DNA from 4 places in the Paenibacillus sp. MB22_1 genome. Region 2 is predicted to be linked to each of the others. Evidence: a T-box and tRNA genes for the amino acid it is inferred to sense, from the RefSeq annotation. Region 2 holds a T-box; the other regions hold tRNA genes.

The links. A T-box is a leader RNA that pairs with one kind of tRNA and senses whether it is charged. The one in region 2 lies ahead of leuS (leucine--tRNA ligase), so its partner is inferred to be a tRNA-Leu.
Region 1: it has a tRNA-Leu gene. The T-box ahead of leuS (leucine--tRNA ligase) is inferred to sense a tRNA for this amino acid. The anticodon was not compared.
Region 3: it has a tRNA-Leu gene. The T-box ahead of leuS (leucine--tRNA ligase) is inferred to sense a tRNA for this amino acid. The anticodon was not compared.
Region 4: it has a tRNA-Leu gene. The T-box ahead of leuS (leucine--tRNA ligase) is inferred to sense a tRNA for this amino acid. The anticodon was not compared.

The regions. Positions count from the first base shown of each region.
Region 1 covers NZ_JBLADV010000001.1:719,830-724,039, reverse strand. The annotation lists gene ACL02P_RS03200 (Ig-like domain-containing protein) at 1-1,526, opposite strand, end outside; tRNA gene ACL02P_RS03195 (tRNA-Leu) at 1,699-1,784, opposite strand; gene ACL02P_RS03190 (hypothetical protein) at 1,952-2,152, shown strand; gene ACL02P_RS03185 (S-layer homology domain-containing protein) at 2,223-2,879, shown strand; gene ACL02P_RS03180 (aspartyl-phosphate phosphatase Spo0E family protein) at 3,149-3,307, shown strand; partial or broken gene ACL02P_RS03175 (transposase) at 3,639-3,761, opposite strand.
Region 2 covers NZ_JBLADV010000001.1:541,189-545,398, forward strand. The annotation lists gene ACL02P_RS02375 (FUSC family protein) at 1-753, shown strand, start outside; gene ACL02P_RS02380 (hypothetical protein) at 1,289-1,474, opposite strand; gene ACL02P_RS02385 (hypothetical protein) at 1,573-1,971, shown strand; tRNA gene ACL02P_RS02390 (tRNA-Pro) at 2,014-2,087, opposite strand; T-box leader at 2,252-2,468, shown strand; gene leuS (leucine--tRNA ligase) at 2,578-4,210, shown strand, end outside.
Region 3 covers NZ_JBLADV010000001.1:1,931,165-1,935,374, reverse strand. The annotation lists gene ACL02P_RS09060 (DUF4338 domain-containing protein) at 1-122, shown strand, start outside; gene ACL02P_RS09055 (transposase family protein) at 115-1,617, shown strand; tRNA gene ACL02P_RS09050 (tRNA-Leu) at 1,932-2,016, shown strand; gene ACL02P_RS09045 (hypothetical protein) at 2,240-2,389, shown strand; gene ACL02P_RS09040 (hypothetical protein) at 2,334-2,537, shown strand; gene ACL02P_RS09035 (lipase family protein) at 2,601-3,386, opposite strand; gene ACL02P_RS09030 (hypothetical protein) at 3,517-3,714, shown strand; gene ACL02P_RS09025 (hypothetical protein) at 3,823-4,176, shown strand.
Region 4 covers NZ_JBLADV010000002.1:2,630,847-2,635,056, forward strand. The annotation lists gene ACL02P_RS23695 (Cof-type HAD-IIB family hydrolase) at 1-103, opposite strand, end outside; gene ACL02P_RS23700 (AzlD domain-containing protein) at 202-522, shown strand; gene ACL02P_RS23705 (AzlC family ABC transporter permease) at 561-1,301, shown strand; gene ACL02P_RS23710 (PAS domain-containing protein) at 1,321-1,953, opposite strand; gene ACL02P_RS23715 (helix-turn-helix domain-containing protein) at 2,184-2,501, shown strand; tRNA gene ACL02P_RS23720 (tRNA-Leu) at 2,570-2,652, shown strand; gene ACL02P_RS23725 (hypothetical protein) at 2,895-3,170, shown strand; gene ACL02P_RS23730 (thiol-disulfide oxidoreductase DCC family protein) at 3,286-3,711, shown strand; gene ACL02P_RS23735 (hypothetical protein) at 3,845-4,210, shown strand, end outside.

The sequences.
Region 1 (4,210 bases), 180 kb from region 2:
GTCAGAACCTTTTCCTTTACATTAACTTTAACCTTCACTTCGGTTCCGCGAATTGGGAAGTCCGCGTTCGGAGTCAGTCCTGTTCCGGCTTCCGTGAGTTTCCCGGTCAACGTAACTTCAGCAGAAACTACCGAGTCATCCAGATCCTTCGTTACGATCTTTCCATCCTCTACTACAGCGATATCCTCTTGGCTCGAAGTCCAAGTGATGGCATCGCTGAGATCGATGGATTCTCCGTCCAGCTTCGCACCGGTCACCTTCGGCAAGCTCGCCGATCCTCCAACATAGACATCCAGTTGCTCTTTCTCGACTTTGAGCTCGGTCACCGTAGGAAGTACCGTGACTTTGAAGCTCTTGCTCACGCCTTGATAGCTGGCTTTAATCGTAGTTGATCCCGCCGCTTTGGCCGTAACAACACCGGTGTCACTTACAGTAGCAACTAATTTATTGGAAGAAGTCCATTCGGCGTCATCGCTGACGTCTTGGGTTTCGTTTGCTTTCACTCTCACCCCGGCCTCCACCGCCAGCGTTTCCCCGATAAACATCGTCTGATCGCCGGACGGCGTCAGCAGGATCGCTTCATACGGAGCTCGTACATAAATGTCGACTTTGGCTTGCTCGCCGTAATAGGTTGCCGTAATCGTCGCTTTCCCCGTCGATACGATCTTAACCGTTCCGTCTTCTACCGTAGCTACACTGGTATCCGAAGAACTCCAGGTCGCTTTTTCCGTAACGTCGTTTGTCGTATCCGGGTTGCTCTTCAGCACCGTTTTAACCTTAAGCTCCACTTCCTTATCGGCCATGATCAGCTCAAGGTCTTCTTTTTCCTTAATCTCCGTGTCGGTCGTTCCAACCGTCTTGTATAATTTCAAGCCGGAGTACGGCGACGTCACCTTCGCTTTGAAAGAAGCCGTCAGGCCGGCATATTTAGCCGTAATCGTCGCTTCCCCTGTACCGGTTAACGTAATTTCCCCCTTCTCAATGGTCAGTACACTCGCATTGGAGGAAGTCCAATCCGCCTCTTCCGTGACATCCTTAGGTTCAATGGACTCGTTGTCCACCTTCGCCTTGGCGGTAACAGTCAGATCGGATTCAGGAGTGTCCAGACTATATTTTCCGTCTAATTTGTAGTCCAATGTTAATGCGGTGTAGGTGTCTGTAACTTTAATCGTAATGGACGAAACCGACCCGACTTCGGTAGTTGGGTTTTTATATTCCGCCGTGATGATCGCAGTACCGCTCTTCAGCGCAGTGACTAAACCGCCGGCACTAACCTTGGCTACGGTATCATCTCCGGACGTCCAAGTTACGGTAGAGGTCACATCCTTGGTGCCGCCTCCTTCCAAGCCAGCAGTTACTTTAAGCTGCTTGGTTTTACCAACGCCGAGTTCAACGGTCGTACCTGCTCCATCAATATTAATCTCCTTGATGTCCCCGGTTGCTGCAAATGCGCCCGTTGGAGCAAGCACCGAAAGGAGGAGCGTCAAGACGAGCATCCAATACGTCATCTTCCTGTTAGCAATCATTGATTCCTCTCCTTTGTTCTCATTGCTAATTTACCGGAACCTTTTTCCAGTCTTCTCCTGTTTTATATCGACATTTAGTAGAATTTTCGTAACGTTTTTCATCAAAATAATCCATTTGTCCTATAAAAAAATAGAGCGCATTCGATTCACGAATACGCTCTATCTTCATCCATGCCGAGGACCGGGCTCGAACCGGTACGGTAGTCACCTACCGCAGGATTTTAAGTCCTGTGCGTCTGCCAATTCCGCCACCCCGGCTTGTTCAAAAATTCCGTATTAATGATTATATACAGAATTCCACTCAATATCAACCCAAAATTCAAGTCACCTTTATCCGATAAATTAATCAGTTAGGAAATATGGTAAGTTAAGGTTAGAATTACAGGAGATTGGCTCGAATTTGCGGAAAGGTGAGGGTAGCATTCATGCACGAATTGAAGATGGCGGTTACGCTGGGCCATCAGGTAGTCATCCAACTGCATGACGGACAAATGATGACCGGACTGCCGAAGTGGGGTTCAGCGCCCGACAAAGTACATCTGCGCACAACAGAAGGGGCCGTCTGGGTGAAGCTCGACGAAATCCAACACGTGACGCGAATTATTCCATTTGGAAAATCTTTTTAATTAAATCTGCAACCTTTTCCAACTCTCTTCGTCTAGGAATTATCAAAAATAACTAGACGAGGTGATCACCATGTTTAAACGTAACGTAGCTATGTTGTCCGCCGCAGCCATTTTGAGCTTGTCCTTAGCTGGAGAAAGCTTTGCAGCCGCGGGGTCCTTTAAAGATGTAAGCCAGTCTGTCGCCAAAGACAGCATTTCTGTTTTGCAAGCCAAAGGCATCGTTCGCGGCGTCAGCGCCGACAGCTTTTTGCCGGATGACCAGCTGACCACAAGCCAAGGCGTTCAGCTGATTGTCAACCTGCTGGGGTTGAAGTTGGAAGCTCCTGAGAGCGCCAGCGACAATTTTGTGAATGTCAAGAAAGAGGCCTGGTATGCCCCAGCGTTCTCGATTGCTCAACAGAACGGGTTTGATCTTGACGCCAACGTGAATCCGGACAAGCCCATGACGCGCGAAGAGTTTACCCATCAGCTGATTTTGGCAATGGAGAAGCATGGTGATTTACCGAAGATCAATATCAAACCGATCGAATTTGCTGACGATGACCAGCTCAACGTTTCTTATCAAGGTACGGTGCAACGTGCACTCGTGCTTGGGATCGCCAACCTGGATGAGAGTAATCAATTCCATCCGGGAGATTTGATTACCCGTGCGGAAGCGGCGCTCTTGACCTATAATGCGGTGGAGTACTTAGTCGCTCACCCTGCTCCGACACCGGACAGCAAATAATCTCCTTTGCGATGAAACCTAGAAGGGCCGCCATGCGCGGTCCTTTTTGATTCTCCACCAAAACTTAAAATTTTAATAAAATTCACTGAATCGACAGATTTTTGCAATTTATTTCAGAATTTAGGGAGGATTTACAAAAACGGACATCGAAAATATAATTACCGCTTGAATTTGGTGCAGAAATGTGACAGTTTACGGAAGATGTTTAGCCGCTCACCAGTCGAAAGCGGACGGATGGCATTGATACCTGGACCTAGGAGTTGTTCGCCATGGAACTCATCCTGAAAATTGAAGAGCTCCGGATGGAATTAAACCATCTCGCCCGAAGTAAACGTCTTGCCGATCGAGAAATGATCATGGTCAGTCAGCAACTAGACAAATTGCTGAATGAGTACCATCGATTGATGATCCAGAAGCAAGTCAAATGATCTGAGGGGGCCGTGGCAACGGCTCCTTTCTTCTGCCCAGAAACTGGAACTTTCGATAAAGATCACTCGTATTTTCTACTATAATAAATAATAATGTTCGCGCACAGGAGGAGGAAGTTCTATCATTCAGCGACCAAAGATTGTCCATGACGGCAAAGAGCTTGGGCAAGCTTTTTTTCACCTCATGATTTGGAGAGGCTTGAATCTTATTACCCTTGGAAAAGTCTCGTTTATTCGCAAAAAAATTGCCTACTATAAAACGCTCAATAGGAATCTTCGAAACCTTGATTTTAATTGAATCATAACCACCCGTTGGACGGGTGGTTTGCTATATTTCGATCAAATCTTTCCTCACTTGATTATAGATCTCTTTCCGTCTATACTTCGGGGTGAACACGATATGGTATTTGCACATCCACTTCGTGTGAGCTAAACTATAGCTCTTGTTTGCCATCTAAGACCATTCCTTTCTTGAATTGAGCCTGAACATCTCAATTTTTTGGGAATGGTCTTGTTGGTCAAACCTTCGTTCCCTCCACCCGCATAGCGGGTGGTTTTTTGTTTCGCACGCTTCGCGTACTCAACTGGCTAAAGCCGTAATAAAAGAGCCTGCGGGGTTCGCAGACTCATGGTATAATATGGCTTGTACAACTGAACTTGGGTGGGAAGTATCGCCTCCGGATCAGAGGTGATGCCAATGAATTTTTCGTTATCAGAAGTGATTATGCTCGGGATGTTTCTTCTCGCACTACTCACCTATCTGAATAAACGAAAATAACCCGCCCAGGTTAGCGCCGAGGGAACGGGTTATTTTCAGCTTGTTCTGGAGGTTTCCCACCCAAGTGTTGTACAGGGAGTCGGCTGGCACCGGCTCCTATTTCTATTTTTATCTTAACATATCGT
Region 2 (4,210 bases):
ATGGGGACGTTTGTTGGGGCGATCGTGGGTGCAGGTTTCGCCATGATTGAGCCTGGGAACGCGGTGTATTGCGCGTTAGGCGTCATCGTCGTAATCTATGTCTGCAATTTGCTGAAATGGAATAAGTCAATATCCATCGGGTGTATCGTTTTTTTAGCTATCATGTTGAATCTTCAGCCGGGTGAAAGTCCGATTTTTTATGGGATTAACCGGATCACAGACACATTGGTTGGTATTGCTGTTGCTGTGATCGTCAATTTGGTCGTCTTCCCCCCTAAACATGAGGCCGATTTGGAAAAGGCGCGGAAAGCCGTCGCTAAGCGGATGGCCGATTTATTCGGGCAGATCACGACGTGCCGGGAAGTCGTCGATTTGGAGAGTTTTCGTGCGGAGCTAGGTTGCCTGGAGAAATATTATCAGCTTTGCAAAGAGGAATTCCATCTGACTCGAGATCTCAGCGAATCGATGGAGCACATCGGCAAAGAAATTGAATCCTATCGCCATATCTATGAGCATTTGGTGATTTTGCAGCAGCTGCTTGCCGAGCATCGACTGTTGCTGGTCGAGGCCGATCATGAACGGAGCGACTCAGCAGAGGTAGGAAACCGTAGTGAAGAGCAGCAGTACAAGATCGAAACCGTCTATGAGTACCACGCGGATTGGATATACGCTGAGCTGCAGAAGCTGGGATTACCGCTTCCGATTAAGGAGCGGGGTCGTTTCCAGACGAAAGCGGAGCTTAAAATATCGTAACGTGGGTATGGTGCCTACGATTTTCTAACGAACAGGTAGAAAGGGGATGTCCCAAGAGCCGTTAAAGGCTTCTGGGGCATCCCTGCTTTTTTAAGCAAAATAGTGTCCTGATGGCACCAAGAAAACCGAAATGGGCATCAGCCTCTTCCGGTGTGATGCTGACCACAGGCACGTTTAATTGCCGCCCGATGACAGCAGCGATTTCGCGAAGCTGAATGCCTTCGTCGCCGGCACCAAGCAACCGTGAACCCGCTGGGGCGGACTCTACATCCGCTAGTATGAAAAAGAAGGGTTGCTGGATGAGATTGATGAAAATCAAAGGCTTTTAGTGGATCAGAGCCCTCTTCCAGCCATAGCTCATATACCAAGAGATTCGCGGGAAAAAGATATTTAGTAAAGCAAGAAGGACAAATAAAAATAAAAAGACTCCCATTACTAACCAACTCCTTAAAAAACAATACGTTAAGTATCGGAAATTGTTTCAAGGATTGTTTTTATACAGTAAAAAAGGAGTGTACTAGCAGTTTTTGGCCTGTTAGAATCTAAAGGAGAAGAAAAGAAGGAGTCCTACGATGATGACGAGAGTGGTCCAAAAGCCGCCTTTTGCTAAAGCGTCCCAATCTCCGATTTCAGCACGATTCATCGAATCCGCAAAATTGATGAAAGGCTTACGTTGATACTCTTTAAACTTTTCTTTCTCTTGTTTCTCCCACATATTCACTGTAATCCCTCCCTATGGGTTACCCTTTAACATTAGTATACTTGGAACCGCGTTGAAGAGCATTCATTTTTTTAAATTGAGTTTAGGAGCCGATCTCTATGAACAAACTCCCCCCAAATAAATCAACGAAGTCTTCTCTTCAAGAAGTTGAGAATTTCCTTATTCAAACCTACTCAGCCAAGAAGATCCCCGTTTCGAACTTTGAGGAACTTAGAAACGACGCTCAGGTTAAATTTGATCGGATTGTGGCTTGCTTTGAAGTGGATCATCCGGAAGTTCTTAAGAGCATCTTTAATGAAGATGAGAAAAAAATGCACGAAGACTGCATTCATGAGCATAGGAATACGTCATTTGCTACTCCATGGCAGAAGATAAATGCGGGGAAGCTCCTTAGGATCGTATTAGAAAGCAAGGACGGGGTCAGTATTAGTAACTTCACCGTTCAGGGGTTGTGCATGAGGTTGGTTAATGATCTTTCAGCCTTAAAAACGCAATAAAAAAATCGCGGCCATAAGACCGCGATATTGGTGTCATAAGAATCGAGACGACAGGATTTGAACCTGCGACCTCTTGCTCCCGAAGCAAGCGCTCTACCAAGCTGAGCCACGTCTCGTCAGCAATATTAATAATTTGGGGGAAACATTAATACATTATACACTTTTAGACGAAACTGTAAAGGGGGTAACGGATGAAAAAATTTTGAACGCAAGGAATAGGAACCAACGTTGACGATATGTGGTATTATTTTATATAATAATTGATAATCCAATTCTATAGTGTGGAACTTTGAAGAGGAATAGTAATTTGGATTCCGCCATCCAGAGAGCCGGCGTTTGGTGCAAGCCGGTTGGGGAATGCAGATGAACTCGCCTTGGAGTTATGATGCGCAAATCATCATCGTCTTGCCCGCGTTAAGGGTGCAAAGGGAGCTAGGACAAAGCATGTCCGACGCTAACTAGGGTGGTACCACGGGAAATCTCCTCTCGTCCCTAGCGATCATAACGCTACGGGTCGGGAGGTTTTTAATTTTAGGGAGTTCAATCAGTCGGTTATTGACTTTGATCCCGCATATCAAATTGTTGTTTCAAGGAGGATTTTGAATTATGGCGGACTATAACGTGCCCCATGACGTTTACCGTCCCCAGGCCATCGAACCGAAATGGCAGGCCTACTGGGATGAGCATCACACTTTCAAAACACGGGAAGAGTCGGGGAAACCGAAGTTTTATGCCCTTGACATGTTCCCTTATCCATCGGGAGCAGGCCTCCATGTAGGCCATCCGGAAGGCTATACGGCCACGGATATCGTCTCCCGCTTTAAACGGATGCGCGGATATAACGTTCTGCATCCGATGGGCTGGGATGCTTTCGGGCTGCCGGCGGAGCAGCATGCGCTCGATACGGGCGAACATCCGCGTGATATCACGGTGAAGAACATCAACAATTTCCGGCGCCAAATCAAGTCACTGGGCTTCTCCTACGATTGGGACCGCGAGATCAGTACGACGGATCCGAATTATTATAAATGGACGCAGTGGATTTTTATCCAGCTGTATAAAAAAGGTCTGGCCTATGTGGCCGAAGTTCCGGTGAACTGGTGCCCGGCATTGGGAACGGTGCTGGCGAACGAAGAGGTCATTGATGGCAAGAGCGAACGCGGCGGCCATCCGGTCATCCGCAAGCCGATGCGCCAATGGGTGCTGAAAATTACCGAATATGCCGAACGACTGCTGGAAGACCTGGAGGAGCTGGACTGGTCGGAAAGCATCAAGGATATGCAGCGCAACTGGATTGGGAAATCCGAAGGCGCCGAGGTCGTCTTCGAGATTGATGGACATGACGCATCTCTGACGGTCTTTACCACACGCCCGGATACGCTGTTTGGGGCTACTTATGCCGTGCTTGCGCCAGAACATGAACTGGTCAAGAAAATCACGACCGATGCTCAACGCGAAGCGGTTGAAGCTTACCAAGACCAAGCTGCGCGGAAGAGCGATCTGGAACGTACCGACCTTGCTAAGGAGAAAACCGGGGTGTTCACCGGTGCATACGCGATCAATCCGGTCAATGGCGAGAAGCTGCCGATCTGGATTGCCGACTACGTGCTGGCGGGTTACGGAACCGGTGCGATCATGGCCGTACCGGGGCATGATGAGCGCGACTATGAATTCGCCAAACAGTATGATCTGCCGATCATCGAGGTGGTCGAAGGCGGCGATCTGTCGAAAGAGGCTTACACGGGCGACGGAGCCCATGTGAACTCCGGCTTCCTGAACGGTCTGGGCAAAGAGGAAGCAATCAAGAAAATGATCTCCTGGCTGGAGGAAAACGGCAAAGGCCGCGGCAAAGTGACTTACCGCCTGCGCGACTGGCTGTTCAGCCGTCAGCGGTATTGGGGTGAGCCGATCCCGATTCTGCATCTGGAAGACGGCACGATGAAGCCGGTACCGGAAGATCAGCTGCCGCTGGTTCTGCCGGATGTGGATGCCATCAAACCGTCGGGTACCGGGGAATCGCCGCTGGCGAACGTGACCGAATGGGTGAACACGGTAGATCCGGAAACGGGGCTGCCAGCTCGCCGCGAAACGAATACGATGCCGCAATGGGCCGGAAGCTGCTGGTATTATCTGCGTTATATCGACCCGCACAACGACAAGGAGCTGTGCTCGAAGGAGAAGCAGCAGGAATGGCTGCCGGTTGACCTGTACATCGGTGGGGCTGAGCATGCAGTGCTTC
Region 3 (4,210 bases), 1.4 Mb from region 2:
GCATGGACCGAACACACGAGCATGCGCTAAGCCGGAAACGCATCTTTGTCTATCCGCTGCGGCGGGATTTTCGAGCGCAGCTGTGTTCGCTGCCCGTATCCGGGGGTGAGCGGGATGAGTAAACCGGTGTCCGCAGCCCAGTTACGCCGCAAAGCCAAAAGAAGAAGCCAGAAGATGCTCCGAGTCCGTCAGCAGAAGCAGGGCATAGCCATGCCGCGTAAAGCAACGCTTCCGAATCGCAACAGCATATGGAAGACGCCGGAAGAGGAAAAGGCGGGAAGACAGCAGGCGGTGGAGGGAACCCTGAACGTATTCCGGCAACTGCTGCCGGGGCTGCTGCATGACCTGGGGAAGATCGAGGATCCGCGCCATCCCAACAAAGTCAAGCACAAGCTCACCGTGCTGATGCTGTACGGGATACTGGCGTTTGTGTTTCAATATGCGTCGCGGCGGGAAGCCGGACGCGAGATGAGCCGTCCTGTGCTGTACGAGAATCTAAAGGCGTTGTTTCCCGAACTGGAAAGTTTGCCGCATCACGATACGCTGTGCCGGTTGCTGGAGCGGATCGAAGTACAGGAGATTGAGCAGGCGCACCTGAAGCTGCTTCGGCGGCTCATCCGAAGCAAAAAGTTTCGAAACGATCTGGTGAAGAAACGATATCTGATCGCGGTAGACGGCACACAAAAATTGGTGACGCAAACGTGTTTGTCCGAAGAGCAACTGCACCGGAAACCGGGCGGCAAAGAAGAGCCGGAATACTATGTGTATCTGCTGGAAGCGAAGCTGGTGTTTCCCAGCGGGTTGGTGTTGCCGCTGATGAGCGAATTTCTGGATAACACGGTCGATGAAGGGAGCAGCAAACAGGATTGTGAATTAAAGGCGTTTTACCGGCTGGCGGCACGACTGAAAGCGGCGTTTCCCCGCTTGCCCGTGACGCTTCTGCTGGATGGCTTGTATGCCAACGGTCCGGTGATGGCGCTTTGCCGCAAAAACCGGTGGGAATTTATGATCGTGCTGCAGAACGATTCGCTGCTGAGCGTATGGAAGGAAGCACATGCGCTCATGAAGCTCCATCCGGAGCAGACCGTCACCCGCACTTGGAAGGGGAGAGCCCAGACATTCCGGTATACGAATGACATCGAATACGTTTATGGCTCCAATGAACGGTTGAAGCAGACCGTACACGTCGTCGTCTGTGAAGAAACGTGGGAAGAAGCAGATGAGCAGGCCAAGATCGTCACGAAAACCTCCCGCCATGCCTGGCTTTCCAGCGAACCGCTCCATGAGCGCAACCTGCATGTGCGTTGCAACGTGATGGCCCGGAGCCGCTGGGGACTGGAGAACGACATCCTGCAAGAGAAACGGCAAGGGTACCAGTACGAGCATGTTTTCGCCTATGATTGGAACGCGATGAGAGGATACCACTACCTTATGCATCTGGCCCATTTGATGAATGAACTGGCCGGACTGGTTGAAGTTGTGGCGGCATTAACTTCTCAGTTCGGCATTCGCGGATTTCTTCGGCTGCTGCGGGAAACGATTGCGAGTCCGTGGTTAGACCTCGTACGGATGCGGGAACTTCAGGAACAGAAGAGGTACCTGCGTTTTGCTTCATGACCTGCAAATGTGCATAAAGAATCCAAGAGTGCGACGCAACACGTCTGTCCATTATAAGGAAAAAAAGTACGCTCAAAGAAGAAAGTACATCACGAGAAGGTGGTGATGCAGCCGTACAGCCGGATATTTTCCGGAAAAGTTCATAGGATACCCCGTAAAAACGGCATTTTAGCCATTCGCAAGACCTACAAACATTTTCATGCGTCAGCTGTGAAAATGAAAAAAAAGGCTTGACTCTTTTCGCGGTGCATGATATTTTATATCTTGTCGCCGCGAAAAATGGTTTAACGGCTTTCGCGGAGAGGTAACACTAAGCGGTCGTGGCGGAATTGGCAGACGCGCACGGTTCAGGTCCGTGTGGGCTAACCCCCCGTGGAGGTTCGAGTCCTCTCGACCGCATTCGTTCAACTGTAAGAAGCTCTTGAATTCTCCTGTAGAATTTAAGAGCTTTTTTGCATACTAGGCATGAACAGCGGATCTGCCCCTTTCGGTCCGTTCTTTTGCAGCCTGATCCCGTTGGATCAGAGGGGAAGAAGAACCAAGGTGAGCATTCTGATCGAAAGGGATAATCATTCAAGAAGTGCGGGCAGGAGACCAACGATCCAAGCGAGGTGAGGCCGAATTGTTCCGAGTGGCGGTTTGTGATGATGAAGAGCGGCAGCGTGAGCAGATCAAGCAAATGTTGCTTACGTTAATCCGGGAGCTTCAGCATCTGGATGAGCAAATCATCGAAGATCACCATTCAACCGAGCGGCCAGGCAAGATGGTTTAACATTCAGCCTTCCTTGGCCGGGCGGACGATTACCGTGAACACGGAAGGAAGCGGCGGCTTCATCGTATATGACGAACAAGGGTTGATGGTTCACTCGTCGATCATTAGTAAGCAGCCTTCCATGAAACTGCCGGCCGGCGGGAAATAACCTTATTGAACTCAAAAGCCGCTAGCCGGGCATATGTTGCCGGGCAGCGGCTTTTTTCAGCGCTTAGGAGGGTTCCGGGCAGAAGGCAGGGTTTACGGTGGATAAATATTGTGCGTAACCCGGATCAAGCCTAGCCAATTCGGCAAAATAGCTGCCGATCCCATGATTGGTAGATAATGAAGTATCGGCGAAGTACAAGGGGTAAGAGGCGGGGACATGTCGGTAGTAGTAGGTTTTCGCTTGTTTGGGCAGCTTGAACACAGTCGGAGGGATGTGGGTCACCGCATCAAATTCGTTATGAATTCGGTAACTGTTCGGGACGTACTGAGTAAAAGCTTGAACGAAATCCGGGTCTCCAACGCGGGGAGAACCAAACGTAAACAGGATGGGAACCCGGTTCGTATTGGCGGCGATATCCATGGCACATAGCGTAGCTAAAGCGGCCCCGAGGCTGTGACCGGTGAGATATAACGTTTTGTCCTCTGGCAGCCAGCGCAGCGCCGAGTGAATCTGGCGGCGGGCCGATGCATAAATCCCGGTAAATCCCCGGTGCGTGCTGCCGGCATCCTTGGCCCATTTGAATTTCTGCTGGGTTGCGATGGCATCGGCGATCCAATTGGAGGCCGAGCTTGTTCCCCGGAAAGCGATGATGATCTCATCCGGCGAATGCCAAATAAATCCGAAGCGTTCCCATACTCCGATCAAAGATTTCGCTTCAAGCGTATCGTACAGCGCATAGGGAGGCGGAAGGACAAATGAACCGTCCGGATTTTTGAATTGCGCATAGGTCTGGCTGCACACTGCGGCTAAGAACATCGCGCGCTGGACTTGATTCTGGTTAAGTTCCATATTCCACCCTCCCTGCGTCTTCCTGATTTCAAATATATTAAGCGCAAGGAAGGAAGATGCTATAGTACGCTATTGACCCGGTCTTATATAATAGGGACGACGACTCCTATAGGAAGGTAAGGGTGGCAGTATGGTGTGGTTAATTCTAGTCATTATTCTAATCTTGGCATTTGGTTTGATCGCGACGATAAGGATCGGGCAATCGCAAAGCAACCGGGAGGAAAATCCGCGTTATACCCAACAATCGGGCCGAAATTGGCTCCGGCTGGGCGTGATGTACGCCATCGGCGTGCTGGCGGTTGTGCTGGTCTTAATCCTGTTTATTTAGAGGCGGAATACGCCGTGAATTATCGGCTGAACCTGCGGTGACGTTGAAGCGGCGGGATTTCGCCGTTTCAACTTTTTATGTAACCGCTGTCATCAGAAGTGAACATTTATGGTGGAGGGGCTTGCGACAGGGCTGGAAAGCCGATTATGCGAGCTGTCTGTTCCGGTGCGGTTCCAAAGTATTTTTACTGGGGACAAAAGGTTGCTGATGCTGCTGAATTTTTCCGGTGCGTACAGCCAGGAAGTGATCGAGGCGATTCGCGAGTACGCGCGGAACAAGGCGGAGGCAATGCCGGAGACAACGTGGGTTATCGGCGGCGAATTTACAGAGCTGAGCGACTTGGGGAAAGTGTATCGGGATGATTGGCAGAAGCTGCTGGGCTTTCGGTTTTATTTTCCGGGGAAAACCGTCCTACAGGCGGATGAGCGCCTCCGGCTCGCGCGCTTCCTGCGTTCGACATGAAGGAACTGCTGTCCGGACTGAAGCGGGGGCAGGC
Region 4 (4,210 bases), on a different contig from region 2:
GCCCCTGGTCCACGGCATGTGAAATGGCGTCCAAGCCTTGGGAGCTCGGGCGGCTGTTCGAGGTAAGCAGCGTTCCGTCCAGATCTACAGCGATCAGTTTCATTGTTTGTTTCCTCCTATCCTTCCATCATTGGTGAGGGTTATCTTTTGGTTATGAGTATAAATTATGAAATGCATTTCAGGTCAAGGAGAGATCAAAACGTGGCAACTCAGCTTTGGATAATTGTTCTGATTGGAGCAGGAACCTATTTATTACGGGCAGGTTCCTTGGTATTAGGCAGCCGGATCCGATGGTCCGATTCTACGAAGGAATGGCTGGCGTACGTGTCGCCTGCCGTGCTTGGCGCGCTGATCGGGCCGCTGCTGCTGCTCGAAGATGGAAAGTGGATTCCGCTCTCGGATAACCTGATGCTGTTTGCCGCTATTCCTACGATGATCATCGCCTGGTGGTCACGCCGTCTTCTGTTAACAGTAACCGCCGGCGTGCTGTTTTATGCTGGTTTTCACGCTTGGATTGGCTAAACAGGATAGAAAGATAGATAGAGGGAGAGGAAGCAGTCATGAACCGGTCGAAACGAAGTGAAGAGATTCAAATGGCGCTGCAGGATGCGTTTCCGATTATGCTGGCTTATTTTCCATTGTCCATGACTTATGGTGTGCTTGCTGCGGCGGGAGGATTGCCCGGGGGAATGGCCGTATTCAGTTCGGTATGGATCTTCTCGGGAGGGGCCCAGTTTATGCTGCTAGGCATGTTAGCATCCGCTGCGGCTCCCGTGACGATCGTAACGACACTGCTGCTGTTAAACATGCGTCATGTCCTTTATGGGGCAACGATGGGGCCTTACCTGGCGACATGGCGGGAGTCCCCGAAATGGCTGGCAGCGATCGGCCTAACCGACGAAGGGTTCGCGGTCACTTCCAGCCGGGCAGCCCAAGGGGAGCCCATTTCGCCTTCTTATTATATAACTTTTGCGCTGGCGATTTATGGATCGTGGATTGCCGGTACAGCGGCAGGCACCGGATTGGGGAGTTTCGTCACCGCAGAGCTGGCTGAAGTCTTAACTTTTGCGCTGCCGGCGCTCTTCATCGCCTTGCTTGCCGGGGGCGAGCGTACTTTGCCATTCCTGGCCGCAGCCGGCTGCGGGGCAGTGCTCGCCACTTTGGCAGGGATGCTTCAGCTTGGGGGGATCGGCCTGATCGCCGGAGGTTTGGCCGGCGCTACACTTGGGCAGCAGCTCAGCCGAATCCTATCACGGCGTTCGAAGGCCGCCCGGGACAAAGCTGAACGTGCGATTCGCTAATGCTAAGCGTTTTGTGTAATTATTCTTGCTTGGGCGGCAAGTCCAGATTTGAGGAATATTTGGGATATAATGCCCGGATGCAATCAGGACAAATGTCGTGCGTAAATTCCGCGTGCGTATGCTTGATCAAGTAAGCTTCGGTGGTGCACCACATGTTGTCTTCATCCTTGATCTTCTTACATACGGCACAAATGGGAAGCAGTCCCCGGAGCGTGCGGATATGTGCGAGTTCATGCTGGATTTGAAGTTGCAGACGCTTCAGCCGGGTGATGTTGGTACAGGTGATCACGATGCCTTGAGGCGAAAAGGGGTTTTCTTCCGCATATGGGGTTAATTCGGCAAGAAACCATAACTCAGCATCTTTGGTAGGGGCCTTGAATTCAAATTCAAACCTCTCGGTTTCCCCGCTTAAGATTTTCGAAAATTGCTCCAACAGCAGATGGGGGTTAAAATAAGTATGATCATGCGGCCCATGCTGAAAAAACTGAAAAACATTTAATCCGGGCCGTGCCCAGCCCGGAGCAACGCCCAAAAAGGCGGCTCGGTTGGCCCAAGTTCGGTTGACAGAGATGATCGTTCCATTTGGTTCTATGATTGCAACGCTCTGATTCAAAGAATGATAGGGTGCCTTCCATTGGGGATTGTCATTCATGGCGGGTACGCTCCTGTCATGAAACTGAGGGCAGTCTTCCGACCTATTAAGTACTTGCCGGCGCTGTGTTAAGATATAGACATAGTTCCAGCATTTCACTTTATTATAAACGTATTTAAGTCGTTTCACAACTTTTAAATTACTTAAAAACGTCATCAAAGCTGTTGAGGAAGGTTGGAGAGAAGTTGTCAATCTACGAACGTATTGAACTGCTGATCAAAAACGCCGGAATGACGAAAAAGGCGTTTTGCCTCGAATTGGGGATCAGTACCGGGAACTTCGGGGATTGGAAGCGGGGAAAGTCCACGCCAAGTACAAATAAATTGATTGAGATCGCTGCTTTCTTCGATGTCAGCCTGGACTGGCTCATGACTGGAAAAGAGAAACAGGCGGAATACGTGCAGGACCAAAGAACGGAATATATCTCCACCGATAAAGACTGGATTTCGTTCATCGGCACGTTAACCGAAGCCGAGCGAGCTTTCGTTCGGGAATATATCGAGTTTGTTCGTTACCGGAGGCGAAAGTCCGGCCGGATGGACAAATAATTCCACTTTACTTTTGAATACTGCGAAGCTATAATAACCATGTTCGTCTGAACCTAGACTTAACATGAGCGGTAGTGGTGGAATGGCAGACACGCTATCTTGAGGGGGTAGTGGGCGTACGCCCGTGGAGGTTCGAGTCCTCTCTACCGCATTACAGAAGAACTTCTCGGAGGGATCCGGGAAGTTCTTTTTTTGCTTCTCATCGATTGGGGTGGGCGTGCGGCGTATGGGATGGTGATTTTTTGCACATTCTAATAAAATCTTGCGCAAAGTGCGTCAAATCAGGCCGTTTGGGCAGGTTTTCAAGTTGACACGCCGATAAAAATTCATTAATATGTCTAAGTACTAAAAGAGCTGCGCTCTGGAACGAAATTTGATAATACGGGTGATAACATGGCTTACAGACCGAATGTTGTAAATGTAACCAAGGCCGGCAGCAACGAAAATGACGGATTGTACGAGTTTATCGTGAATCTGGCCGATGGTACGGCGTGCCGCGTGTTTTACCACCGTAATCCCGAATGGCGGTTAACCAACGTCAGCAGGCTGCAAAAGACACCTTGCCCGGTCTGCCGTAAAGACTTCATTTGCGGATGTATGGAGAAGTTTACGGATGAAATCAACCGTCAGATGGTAGAGGGACAGTGGCTCGACAAGCTTACGTCCTAGTAAGAACGCTATGGCCAGCTGGCGACAGCAAGCACGGGAAATGTCCCGTGCTTTTTTCATATCCTTCTATAGATGAGATTTGCGTTACCCGCAAACAGGAGAGGGGGCCAAGAGCATGTCAGGTCAACCGGATGAACGGAATGAGCATGTGATCTTATTTGACGGCGTCTGCCATTTATGCCAGGGAGCGGTCAAGTTTATCATTAAGCGTGACCCGGCTGGGCGGTTCCGCTTTGCCTCTTTGCAGTCACAGGCCGGGAGCCGGCTGCTGCAAGCTGCAGGAGCGCATGAGGAATCATTGGACAGCGTCGTGTTGATTGAACGCGGAACCTATTATATCCGCTCAGATGCGGCTCTGCGCATTGCTAGAGGCTTACGGTACCCCTGGCCCCTGCTGTACGCGCTGATCGTCGTCCCGAAGGGGCTTCGGGATGCAGTCTATCAATTCATCGCCAAACATCGTTACCGTTGGTTTGGGAAGGACGAAACCTGCCTCGTGCCGACCCGGGAGCTGAAGGAGCGGTTTTTGGAGGATGGGTAGGGTTAAACGGAAACTATGAAAAAGCTCTTGTCTATCATCCATAATTGTGATATTCTTACTGTAAAATTTAGGAATATAGAAACGGAACGGTAGCACCGTCCATTACTCGATTGTTGAATCGGGTTATTGGGCGGTGCTTTTTTTGTTCTCGTTTTCCTTGAAGGAGGGGATTAAGATTCCAATCAAATTGGTGCTGGCCGTGCAAGAGGAGGAGTATATCGAACCATTTTTACAGTATGTACATGCGAGCGAGTTCGATCGGCGTTTGGTGGTGATCGCGTTTAGCCGGAAGGAGGCGTTTGCCCAATATATGCTGGAATCCGGCGGAGAGATCGATGCGGTGTTGGGTGACCCGGCATTCCTTGAGGCGGCGGAAGCCATGAAGCGCCCCGGGCTTTACTTCATTGAACTGGGTGAAGGCGGCGGATCACAGCATTCCGGTAGCTTACGCGTCGACAAGTATCAATCGTTGCATCAGCTGCTTTCTGCGGTGATCGAG